3 regions of the Streptomyces sp. NPDC056452 genome follow, and region 3 is predicted to be linked to each of the others. Evidence: riboswitches for the same ligand, from Rfam matches in the RefSeq annotation. Region 3 holds a riboswitch; each other region holds the start of a gene.

Region 1 (3,244 bases), on a different contig from region 3:
GGCTCGGCAGAGATCGCTTCCGCGGCCTCCCTGGCGAGCCTGAGTTGCGCCCGTTCCCGGTCGAGTCGCGCGTGTGCCGCGTCGAGGAGTGCGAGTACCTCCGAGATCGGGCACCGGTGCAGGGCGCGAACGATTCGCTTGGCCTCGACCGGGCCTGTGCCGACGGCGAGGGCCCGGTAGGCCAGCGCGGAGTGCAGGTGGACCTCTTCGTAGATCCGGTAACCCGCGGTGGTGCGCGTCGCGGGCGGCAGGACACCGTCGCGCTCGAGATTGCGCACCTGCTGAACCGAGCATCCGGCACGACGCGCGACATCGACGGTGCGCATGACCGGCGATTTGAGAGTTCCCACCAGCAGTGCTCCTGCCTTCCGACCGTCGTTCGCCTCAAAGTCTCCACGAGCACATTAATGAAACGCTTGAAGACATGAACATCGACGAGATCATCGGCTTTCTGGGAAACCTCGACGGGGTCCTGGCCATCAGTCCGGGCCCCGACGACGGCTCACCGGAGATCAGCTGGGGAGACACGTTCTTCTACTACTCTCCTGGCGGTGTCGCGCCGGGAGCGACCCAGCCGTTCGCGACGATCGTGACGAAGAACTATCCGGGCGACGCGAGTTCGCGCCTGGACCGCCCGGACACCTTCCGCGTCAATATCGCGGCGGGGAAGGAAGCCTTCGTCGCCCGGACCGGCCACGCGCCGCGCGAACCAGGCGTCGACGACGACCCCGGCGTCACCGATACCGTGATCGCACATCCCGTCTACGGCTCCGCCGGCTGGCTCGCGGTGGTGAACCCGGGCCCCCGGACCGGCACGGCGACCCGCGAGCTGCTCCACGCCGCCTATCGACTCGCACGTTCACGCCACGAGCGACGCACCGGGTAGCGCCGATCCGGTCGGCCGGATGCCGGCCGGACGAGCGTGCCGTCAGCCGCCCGGGGCCGGGCCCGGATCCGCCTGCTGCGCCCAGGGCGACGGCTCGCCGAACGGATCCCGGTGGCTCACGTCACGTTCCGGAGTGTGAACAATGGCGGCCGAGGGGCGGCTCGCCCTCTAGCCTTGCCCGTGCAACTGGTTCGCCCTGTCCGCCAGGCAGGCGCGTCGCAAGAGGGAACCCGGTGGGAATCCGGGACTGCCCCGCAGCGGTGAGTGGGAACGACCTCCGTCATACGCACTGGATTCCGAATGGAGTCCGGGAAGCGACGGCCAGTAGGAATCTGCCCCGGCAGATGCGCCCGCGAGTCCGAAGACCTGCCAGTTGCCCGTACGTGACCTACCACGTGCGGATATCCCGGTGACCTCGTGGGCGGGTCGGCGTACATACCGGACGGAACCTCACGCCGTGGCGTGCCCAGGATCCGTCCGGTTCGTCCTCCCTTCGCGTCCGTGTCCCGTCCCGGGATCTCAGGAGTCGTCTCGCGAAGGAGATTTCCGTGACAACGAAGTCCGCAGCAGCGGCATCGGCGGCGCACGCCACCGTGTACGGCTACCCCCGCCAGGGCCCGGACCGGGAGCTGAAGAAGGCCGTCGAGGGTTACTGGAAGGGCCGCGTCACCGCCGACGCCCTCCGCCGGACCGCGGCGGACCTGCGCCGCTCCACCTGGCGGCAGCTGGCCGGGGCCGGCGTCCACGAAGTGCCGACCGGCGACTTCTCGTACTACGACCACGTCCTGGACACGAGCGTCATGGTCGGCGCTGTCCCCCCGCGGCACCGTGCGGCCGTCGGATCCGACGCTTCCCCGAGCTCTCGGCTTCGCTCGAGCAGGGGATGCCCCATGGACGTCTACTTCGCGATGGCCCGCGGCACTCAGGATGTCGCGCCGCTCGAGATGACCAAGTGGTTCGACACCAACTACCACTACCTCGTACCGGAGCTCGGACCGGACACCGTCTTCACCACCGACTCCACCAAGCAGGTCACCGAGCTCAAGGAGGCCCTCGCGCTGGGTCTCGCCGCCCGCCCTGTGCTGGTCGGTCCGGTCACCTACCTCCTGCTGGCCAAACCCGCTCCCGGGGTGGCCGCGGACTTCCGACCGCTGACTCTCCTGGACCGGCTGCTGCCGGTCTACGCCGAGGTGCTCGCCGACCTCCGCGCCGCCGGTGCCCAGTGGGTGCAGCTCGACGAGCCCGCCCTGGTCCAGGACCGCACGCCGGCCGAACTCGACGCCGCTGCCCGCGCCTACCGTGAACTCGGCGGTCTCGCCGACCGCCCCAAGGTGCTCGTCGCCTCCTACTTCGACCGGCTCGGCGACGCCCTCCCCGTGCTGGCGAAGGCCCCGGTCGAGGGCCTCGCCCTCGACTTCACCGGCGCCGCCGCCGCGAACCTCGACGCGCTGGCCTCGGTGGGCGGGCTCCCCGGCAAGCGGCTCATCGCCGGAGTGGTCGACGGGCGCAACATCTGGATCAACGACCTCGAGCGGTCGCTGTCCACCCTGGGTACGCTCCTGGGTCTCGCCGGCCGGGTCGATGTGGCCGCCTCCTGCTCCCTCCTGCACGTTCCGGTGGACGCGGCGGCCGAGCGGGACATCGACCCGCAGATCCTGCGCTGGCTCGCCTTCGCCCGGCAGAAGACGACGGAGATCGTCACCCTGTCCAAGGGCCTCTCCCAGGGCACCGGCGCCATCGCCGCGGAGCTCGCGGCCAACCGGGCCGACCTCGCCTCGCGGGCGAACTCCCCGATCACCCGCGACCCTGCCGTACGGGCCAGGGCCGCGGCCGTCACCGACACGGACGGCCGCCGCTCCCAGCCCTACGAGGAGCGGGCAGCCGCGCAGCGCGCCCACCTCGGCCTGCCTCTGCTGCCCACCACGACGATCGGCTCCTTCCCGCAGACCGCCGAACTGCGCACGGCCCGCGCCGATCTGCGGTCCGGCCGTATCGACTCCGCCGCTTACGAGCAGCGCATCGAGAGCGAGATCCGCGACGTCCTCTCCTTCCAGGAGAAGGCGGGCATCGACGTCCTCGTGCACGGCGAGCCCGAACGCAACGACATGGTGCAGTACTTCGCCGAGCAGCTCACCGGCTACCTCGCCACCCAGCAGGGCTGGGTCCAGTCCTACGGAACCCGCTACGTCCGCCCGCCGGTGCTGGCGGGCGACATCTCCCGGCCGCATCCGATGACGGTGCGCTGGACCTCGTACGCCAACTCGCTCACCGACCGTCCGGTCAAGGGCATGCTGACCGGGCCGGTGACCATGCTCGCCTGGTCCTTCGTCCGGGACGACCAGCCGCTCGGCGACACTG
Region 2 (3,244 bases), on a different contig from region 3:
CCGCGCACGACCCGGACGTCCCTCTCGTCATCACCGGGCACTGGCCGCTGGTGCGCGAACCCACATCCGTCATGTGGTACCCGGAGTTCGCCCAGTGGTGCGGCACGGAACTGACGGCCGACTGGCACCGCCGCTTCAACGTCGCCGCCGTCGTCTACGGGCACCTCCACATCCCCCGTACGACCTGGTTCGACGGAGTGCGCTTCGAGGAGGTCTCGATCGGCTACCCCAGGGAGTGGCGCAAACGTGGCCACCCCCGTGGCCTGCTGCGTCAGATCCTTCCCTACACGGGCGAACAGCCCCCGGACGGGCCGGGGGAGGAGGCGTGATCGAGCAACTGGTGCCCGAGTACGTCGCCTGCGCGGACACCTTCGAGGCGGATGCTCCGGCGGGAACGCTCTACCCCGAGGAAGCGGAACTGGTCGCTCGCAGCGTGGACAAGCGCCGGCACGAGTTCGCGGCCGTGCGCGCCTGCGCGAGACGAGCCATGGCGGCCCTCGGGCTGCCGCCCACACCGGTGCTGCGCGGCCACCGGGGGGCGCCCCTGTGGCCCGAGGGCGTCGTGGGCAGCATGACGCACTGCGAGGGCTACCGAGCCGCGGTGCTGGCCCGGGCGTCCGAAGTGCGCGCACTCGGCATCGACGCGGAACCGGACGAAGCACTGCCGGCCGACGTGTGGGAGGTCATTTCGCTTCCGTCGGAGCGGCGGCGGATCGGGCCCGTGGCGGGCGGCGTGGCCCCCCATTGGGACCGGCTGCTCTTCAGCGCCAAGGAGAGCGTTTTCAAGACCTGGTACCCGCTCACCGGCATCGAGCTCGACTTCGACGAGGCCGAGGTCGAATTCCGCCGGGGTGAAGGGATTCGGCACCGGGGCACCTTCACGGCACAGCTGCACCGTACGGCGCCCGGGATACCGGGGTCGTTCGAGGGAAAGTGGCTGGTCCAGGACGGGTTCGCGGTTACCGCGATCGCCCTGCCCCACGTGCCTCCGGAGGGCGACCGCACCGCAGGTTCCACCGGCCCGACCGTCCGCTGAGCTCGGTGAGCGCGAGCGGGGGAACGTCGAGCCGCCAGAAGGCCTGTACCGGCAGATCCAGCGCCTGGACCACCGCCGCGCGGACGACCGCGGGTTCGACCACGGCCATGACCCGCACATCGCCGTCCCCGGCCAGGGTCTCCAGCCAACTGCCCACCCGGGCAGCCAGGTCCAGGAGCGACTCGCCCCCGTGCGGGGCGGCCGAAGGGTCGCTCAGCCAGGCGGACACGGCGTCGGGTTCGGCGGCGCTCACGTCAGACAGCCGTTGCCCGCTCCAGTGCCCCATGTGCCAGTCGCGGAGAGCAGGTTCGGCACGAGGGTCGAGCCCGAGCGCCTGAGCGGTCTGCCGGCAGCGCTCCGATGGACCGCGCACGTACCGGTCGGCTCCCGGTACGTCACCGGCGGCGTCCCCGGCCCTGCGCAGACCCGCCTCGTCCAACGGTGCGTCACCCTCGAAGCGCGCCTCCCTCGACGCGGCATTCATGGCCGGTGAGATCAACATCACCCGTACCGTCATGCTCGCCCTCCCCTTCTTGAACAACTGCCCGATGCGTAGGCGCCCCATGGGAACACGGCCCGCGCCGCGGGCCGTGACCGGGACGGTTGCACCGTGGCGGCGCCCGAGCAACAGGCGGTATGGTCGCGGCAACCAAGACGAGGTGTGAACGGAAGTCCGGTGAGAATCCGGCACGGTCGCGCCACTGTGTACCCGCTCGTTCTGCGGGAAAGTCAGACCCGGCACCTTCGTCTCAGGCACCACGACAGGGACGCGTGTTCCCACAGGAGGTTCTGCCATGGCACATTCTGCTGCCCCAGCTGCGATCGCACCCGCGATCACCCCCATCTCCCTGAAGGCTATTGCCCCCTGGGCCGTCTTCTTCGGCATCCTGATGCTCGTCCTGCTGTACTTCGTCGGAGCCGAGCAGGGCGCCACCGCGGTCTTCGCGGGCGAGTCCGTGCACGAGTGGGTCCACGACGGACGCCACCTCCTCGGATTCCCCTGCCACTGAAACTCCGGGAATCAGGGGAACGTTCCATGAACTCCGTATCGGTCAGAGCTCTGCTCGTCCGCGGCATGCTCGCCGGCCTCGTGGCCGGCGCGCTCGCCCTTGCCGTGGCCTACTTCCTCGGTGAGTCCCGCGTGGACGCCGCCATCGCGCTGGAAGAGTCACACACCCACGACCACGGCGGCGGCGAGGAACTCGTCAGCCGCACGATGCAGGCAACCGGCGGGCTCGCCACCGGTGTCCTCGTATTCGGCGTGGCCATCGGCGGCATCGCCGCACTCGTCTTCTGCTACGCCCTCGGCCGCATCGGCAGCTTCGGCCCGAGGGCCACGGCCGCACTCGTCGCGGGTGGGGCCCTGCTGACGGTGTACGTCGTGCCGTTCCTGAAGTACCCGGCGAACCCGCCGGCTGTCGGCAACCCCGACACCATCGGACAGCGCACCGGCATGTTCTTCCTGATGGTCGCGCTCAGCGTGCTGCTGGCCGTTGCCGCCGTGATCCTCGGCAAACGTCTCGCACCCCGTCTGGGCAACTGGAACGCGACGACTGCCGCAGGCGCCGGCTATGTCCTCCTGATCGGGCTCGCCTACGCCTTCCTGCCCTCGTTCAACGAGGTCGGCACGGACTTCCCGGCCAGCCTGCTGTGGGAGTTCCGGCTGTCCACGCTCGCCGTCCAGGCGACGCTCTGGACCGCCTTCGGTCTCGTCTTCGGCTACCTGACCGAGCGGCTTCTCGTACCGGCCGCCCGTACCGCGTCGTCGGCGGGTGACCGTACGGCACCCCGCCCGGCCGATGCCGTGAGCTGACCCGCGAGCCCCGTAGGGGCCTACGGCAAGTGAACCCGCCGGGATTCCCGGCGGGTTCCGTCATGTACGGGCTCCGGGCGGAGCCCGAAGTTCAGGCGTCAGGCGTCATGGTCCAGACGTCCGCCCGGTTCGTGCTCCAGTCGATACGGAAGTGCTTGAGCCGGTCGTCCTCGCCGACCAGCCGCATACCGGCCGCTGCCATGACGTGGTGCGACCGGGTGTTGTCGAGATCGGCGTCGCCCTTCACGGACGCGACCCCCTGGGAACGCGCGAAGGCCAGAAGGGCCCGTAGCGCTTCGGAGGCGTACCCCAGGCCACGAACCGAGGGGATCAAGCCGTAGCCGATCGTCACCCGGCCGTCGGAATCGGGCCTTCCGTGAAAGCCCACGCCACCT
Region 3 (3,244 bases):
ATCCGGCGAGAAGGCGAGGTCGCGTACGAGGTCGACCATGCCGCAGGCATGGATCATGCGGACGGCGACCTGGCTCACATCGGCGGGCAGCCCTGCCAGATCCGCCTCCGCGCGGATGGTGGCGAAGGACTGGCGGTAGATCGCCGGTCCGTCCTTCTCGTACTGGTGCACAGTGCTGTCGCTTTCTTCATCGGGTTGGTGGCCGGCGGCCAGACACAGGTGAACAGGTGATGCGCGGTCAGGTGCGAGAGCCTCGGGCCGCTGCCACCGCGGCGGCCAGCGCGCCAGGGTTGTCCCGGACCGTCGCCATGGCGTCCGACCGGTCCCCCGTCACATGGGAGATCCGGTGTCCGTCCGGGGTGGCGACCACGTCGATCCACTCCCCGTGCGGATGGCCGCACCGGCGTTCGCACCCGGACCAGTACACAGGCAGTCGTCCCGCGGGTCCGACGGCGGCCCCCGCTTCGGCCCGCACGTCGGCCAGCGACTTCGCGCAGCCGGGCCGTCCGATGCACGCTCCGACACCGGCCCACGGCGAGCCGGGCCCGGTGATCAGACCGGCCTCCGAGAGGGCGGCGAGCAGCTCGTCCGCGTGATCCGGTGCGACGCCGGTGACGACGACGCCGCGCCACGGGGTGAGCCGCAGGTCGCCGGCGCCGGCCAGGAGCCGCCACTGGTTCGGGTCCAGGCGCCCCAGCGGTACGCCGACGGACAGCGCGACATCGCGGCGGCCGCCGTGCACGGGGCCGAGAACAGGCGGGATGGATGCGTGAGGGCGGGGGTGGCGGTCCTCCGACACGGTGGTACCGGACTGCCGCAACCGCCGTACGACGTCGTCGGCCAGCGCGGCGGCGCCGCCCGGCAGGTCCTTCACCCGCCAGGCACCGGTGTCCGGGGCTGCGTCCAGAAACGCTTCGGCAGCGAGGAGTGCGGCGCGTGGCCCTTCGGAGGCCGGCATGCGCAGGACACCGTCGGTGTCCCCGATGCGCAGCATCGCGTCGCCGTCGTCACGGGCCAGGAGGGTGAGGTCGGCGCCGAGGGCGTCCACGTCACCGCGGCCGTCGTCGAGCGCGAACAGGAAGCGGCCGGAGAGCGCGGTCGCACGGTCGCTCCCGCACAGCAGACGGTCCAGTCCGGCCAGCCACGGTCCGACATCCGCGAACCCGAGGCCGTCGAGTCCGGCGAGGGGGGAAGCGACGATGTTGCGTATCCGCTCGTGGCGTTCGGAGGGCAGCAGCCCTGCCCTGCCCAGCAGTCCGGCCAACTCCGCACCGCAGTCCGGGGCGAGCCCGCGCAGCTGCACATTGCCGCGCGAGGTGAGATGCAACTCACCGTCTCCCAGCCGGGCCGCGGCCTCCCCGAGGGCGTTCGCCCGCGCAACGGTCAGCACTCCGCCGGGCAGCCGGACCCGCGCCAGCGCACCGTCGTCCGCCCGGTGCAGACGCAGTGTTCCGGGGCAGGCATCACCGCCCGGAGACCGGGGCGGGACGGCGGATGGGGGCATGGCGGCGAGCATACCGACCGTGACCGCGGCACAGTCCTACGGTGACTGTGACCTGCAGGACACCCATCGGGCCGGACCCGGAACCGCGACCGGTCCAGGGTCCGGGGCCGGGTCGCTGTCCGGGGCAGTGCCCCGGCCCCGTCCGCCGCAGGGCGAGAACCGGCCGTCGGGCGGCCGGGACAAGTCCCGTCCAGGGGCATCTCGTCACGCCCGGCCACCCGCCGCCTACTATGCCTAGCGGCGGTCCGTTCGGCCCGCCATCGCCAGACGGCGACATGGGAGGAAGCCCGGTGAGATTCCGGCGCGGTCCCGCCACTGTGAGCCCGGTCCACGACCGGGCGAGTCAGGAACTCCTGCCGTCCGACACCGCCCGGGGCGTGGACACCCCGAGGAAGGGCTGACGCCGCATGATCCTGCTCCTGTCGACGTCCGACACCGACCTGCTCAGCGCCCGCGCATCCGCGGGCCCGGTCAACTACCGCTACGCCAACCCCTCCCGGCTCTCCCTCGAGGAACTCCCGGAGCTGCTGGACGGCACGGACCTCGTCGTCGTACGCCTCCTCGGCGGCGTACGGGCCTGGCAGGACGGCCTCGACCAGGTGCTGGCGACCGGTCGCCCCGTCGTCGTGCTGACCGGTGAACAGGCCCCCGACGCCCAGCTGATGGCCGCGTCCACCGTCCCCATCGGCATCGCCGCCGAGGCGCACGCCTACCTCGCGCACGGCGGCCCCGCCAACCTGGAGCAACTGGCCCGCTTCCTGTCCGACACGGTGCTGCTCACCGGCCACGGTTTCGAGCCGCCCGCCCCCGCCCCCGCCTGGGGCCCGCTGGAGCGGACGGCCCGTGAGGGCGTCACCGGGCCCACCATCGCGGTGCTCTACTACCGCGCCCACCACATGAGCGGGAACACGGCGTTCATCGAAGCGCTCTGCACCGCCGTGGAGGACGCGGGCGCCCGCGCCCTCCCGCTGTACGTCGCCTCGCTCCGTACGCCCGAGCCCGAACTCATCGACGAACTCCGGGCCGCCGACGCCATCGTGACGACCGTCCTCGCGGCGGGCGGCACCAAGCCGGCGACCGCGTCCGCGGGCGGCGACGACGAGTCCTGGGACGCGGGCGCCCTCACCGGCCTCGACGTACCGGTGCTCCAGGCGCTGTGCCTCACCAGCCCCCGCGCCGCCTGGGAGGAGAACGACGAGGGCGTCTCCCCGTTGGACGCGGCCACCCAGATCGCGGTGCCGGAGTTCGACGGGCGCCTGATCACGGTGCCGTTCTCCTTCAAGGAGATCGACGAGGACGGCCTGCCGGCGTACGTCGCCGACGCCGAGCGTGCGGCACGCGTCGCCGGGATCGCCGTACGGCACGCCCGGCTCCGCCACATCCCGGCCGCCGACAAGCGGATCGCCCTCGTCCTGTCCGCGTACCCGACCAAGCACTCCCGCATCGGCAACGCCGTCGGCCTCGACACCCCCGCCAGCGCCGTCGCCCTGCTGCGCAGACTCCGCGCCGAGGGCTACGACTTCGGGCCCGAGGAAGAGATTCCCGGGCTGGTCTCCGGCGACGGCGACGAGCTGATCTACGCGCTGATCGAGGCCGGCGGCCACGACCAGGAGTGGCTCACCGAGGAGCAGCTGGCCCGCAACCCGGTCCGGATCCCCGCCGCCGACTACCGCCGCTGGTTCGCCACGCTGCCCGCCGATCTCCGCGAGGCCGTCGAGCGGCACTGGGGGCCGGCCCCGG

Evidence for each region. A riboswitch is a leader RNA that binds a small molecule or an ion and turns the genes downstream of it on or off. The one in region 3 is predicted to bind cobalamin.
Region 1: it holds a riboswitch for cobalamin, as region 3 does, so the genes downstream of both, metE (5-methyltetrahydropteroyltriglutamate--homocysteine S-methyltransferase) here and cobN (cobaltochelatase subunit CobN) in region 3, are expected to answer to the same signal.
Region 2: it holds a riboswitch for cobalamin, as region 3 does, so the genes downstream of both, ACFQ6X_RS16600 (CbtB-domain containing protein) here and cobN (cobaltochelatase subunit CobN) in region 3, are expected to answer to the same signal.

What each region holds. Positions count from the first base shown of each region.
Region 1 covers NZ_JBHTRI010000026.1:47,882-51,125, forward strand. The annotation lists gene ACFQ6X_RS24430 (MerR family transcriptional regulator) at 1-350, opposite strand, end outside; gene ACFQ6X_RS24435 (DUF6194 family protein) at 425-886, shown strand; cobalamin riboswitch at 1,057-1,275, shown strand; gene metE (5-methyltetrahydropteroyltriglutamate--homocysteine S-methyltransferase) at 1,435-3,244, shown strand, end outside.
Region 2 covers NZ_JBHTRI010000014.1:143,695-146,938, reverse strand. The annotation lists gene ACFQ6X_RS16615 (metallophosphoesterase family protein) at 1-329, shown strand, start outside; gene ACFQ6X_RS16610 (4'-phosphopantetheinyl transferase) at 326-1,036, shown strand; gene ACFQ6X_RS16605 (histidine phosphatase family protein) at 960-1,553, opposite strand; adenosylcobalamin (AdoCbl) riboswitch at 1,689-1,786, shown strand; gene ACFQ6X_RS16600 (CbtB-domain containing protein) at 1,831-2,046, shown strand; gene ACFQ6X_RS16595 (CbtA family protein) at 2,073-2,849, shown strand; gene ACFQ6X_RS16590 (GNAT family N-acetyltransferase) at 2,941-3,244, opposite strand, start outside.
Region 3 covers NZ_JBHTRI010000019.1:63,753-66,996, forward strand. The annotation lists gene ACFQ6X_RS19785 (precorrin-8X methylmutase) at 1-171, opposite strand, end outside; gene cobG (precorrin-3B synthase) at 239-1,516, opposite strand; cobalamin riboswitch at 1,729-1,880, shown strand; gene cobN (cobaltochelatase subunit CobN) at 1,912-3,244, shown strand, end outside.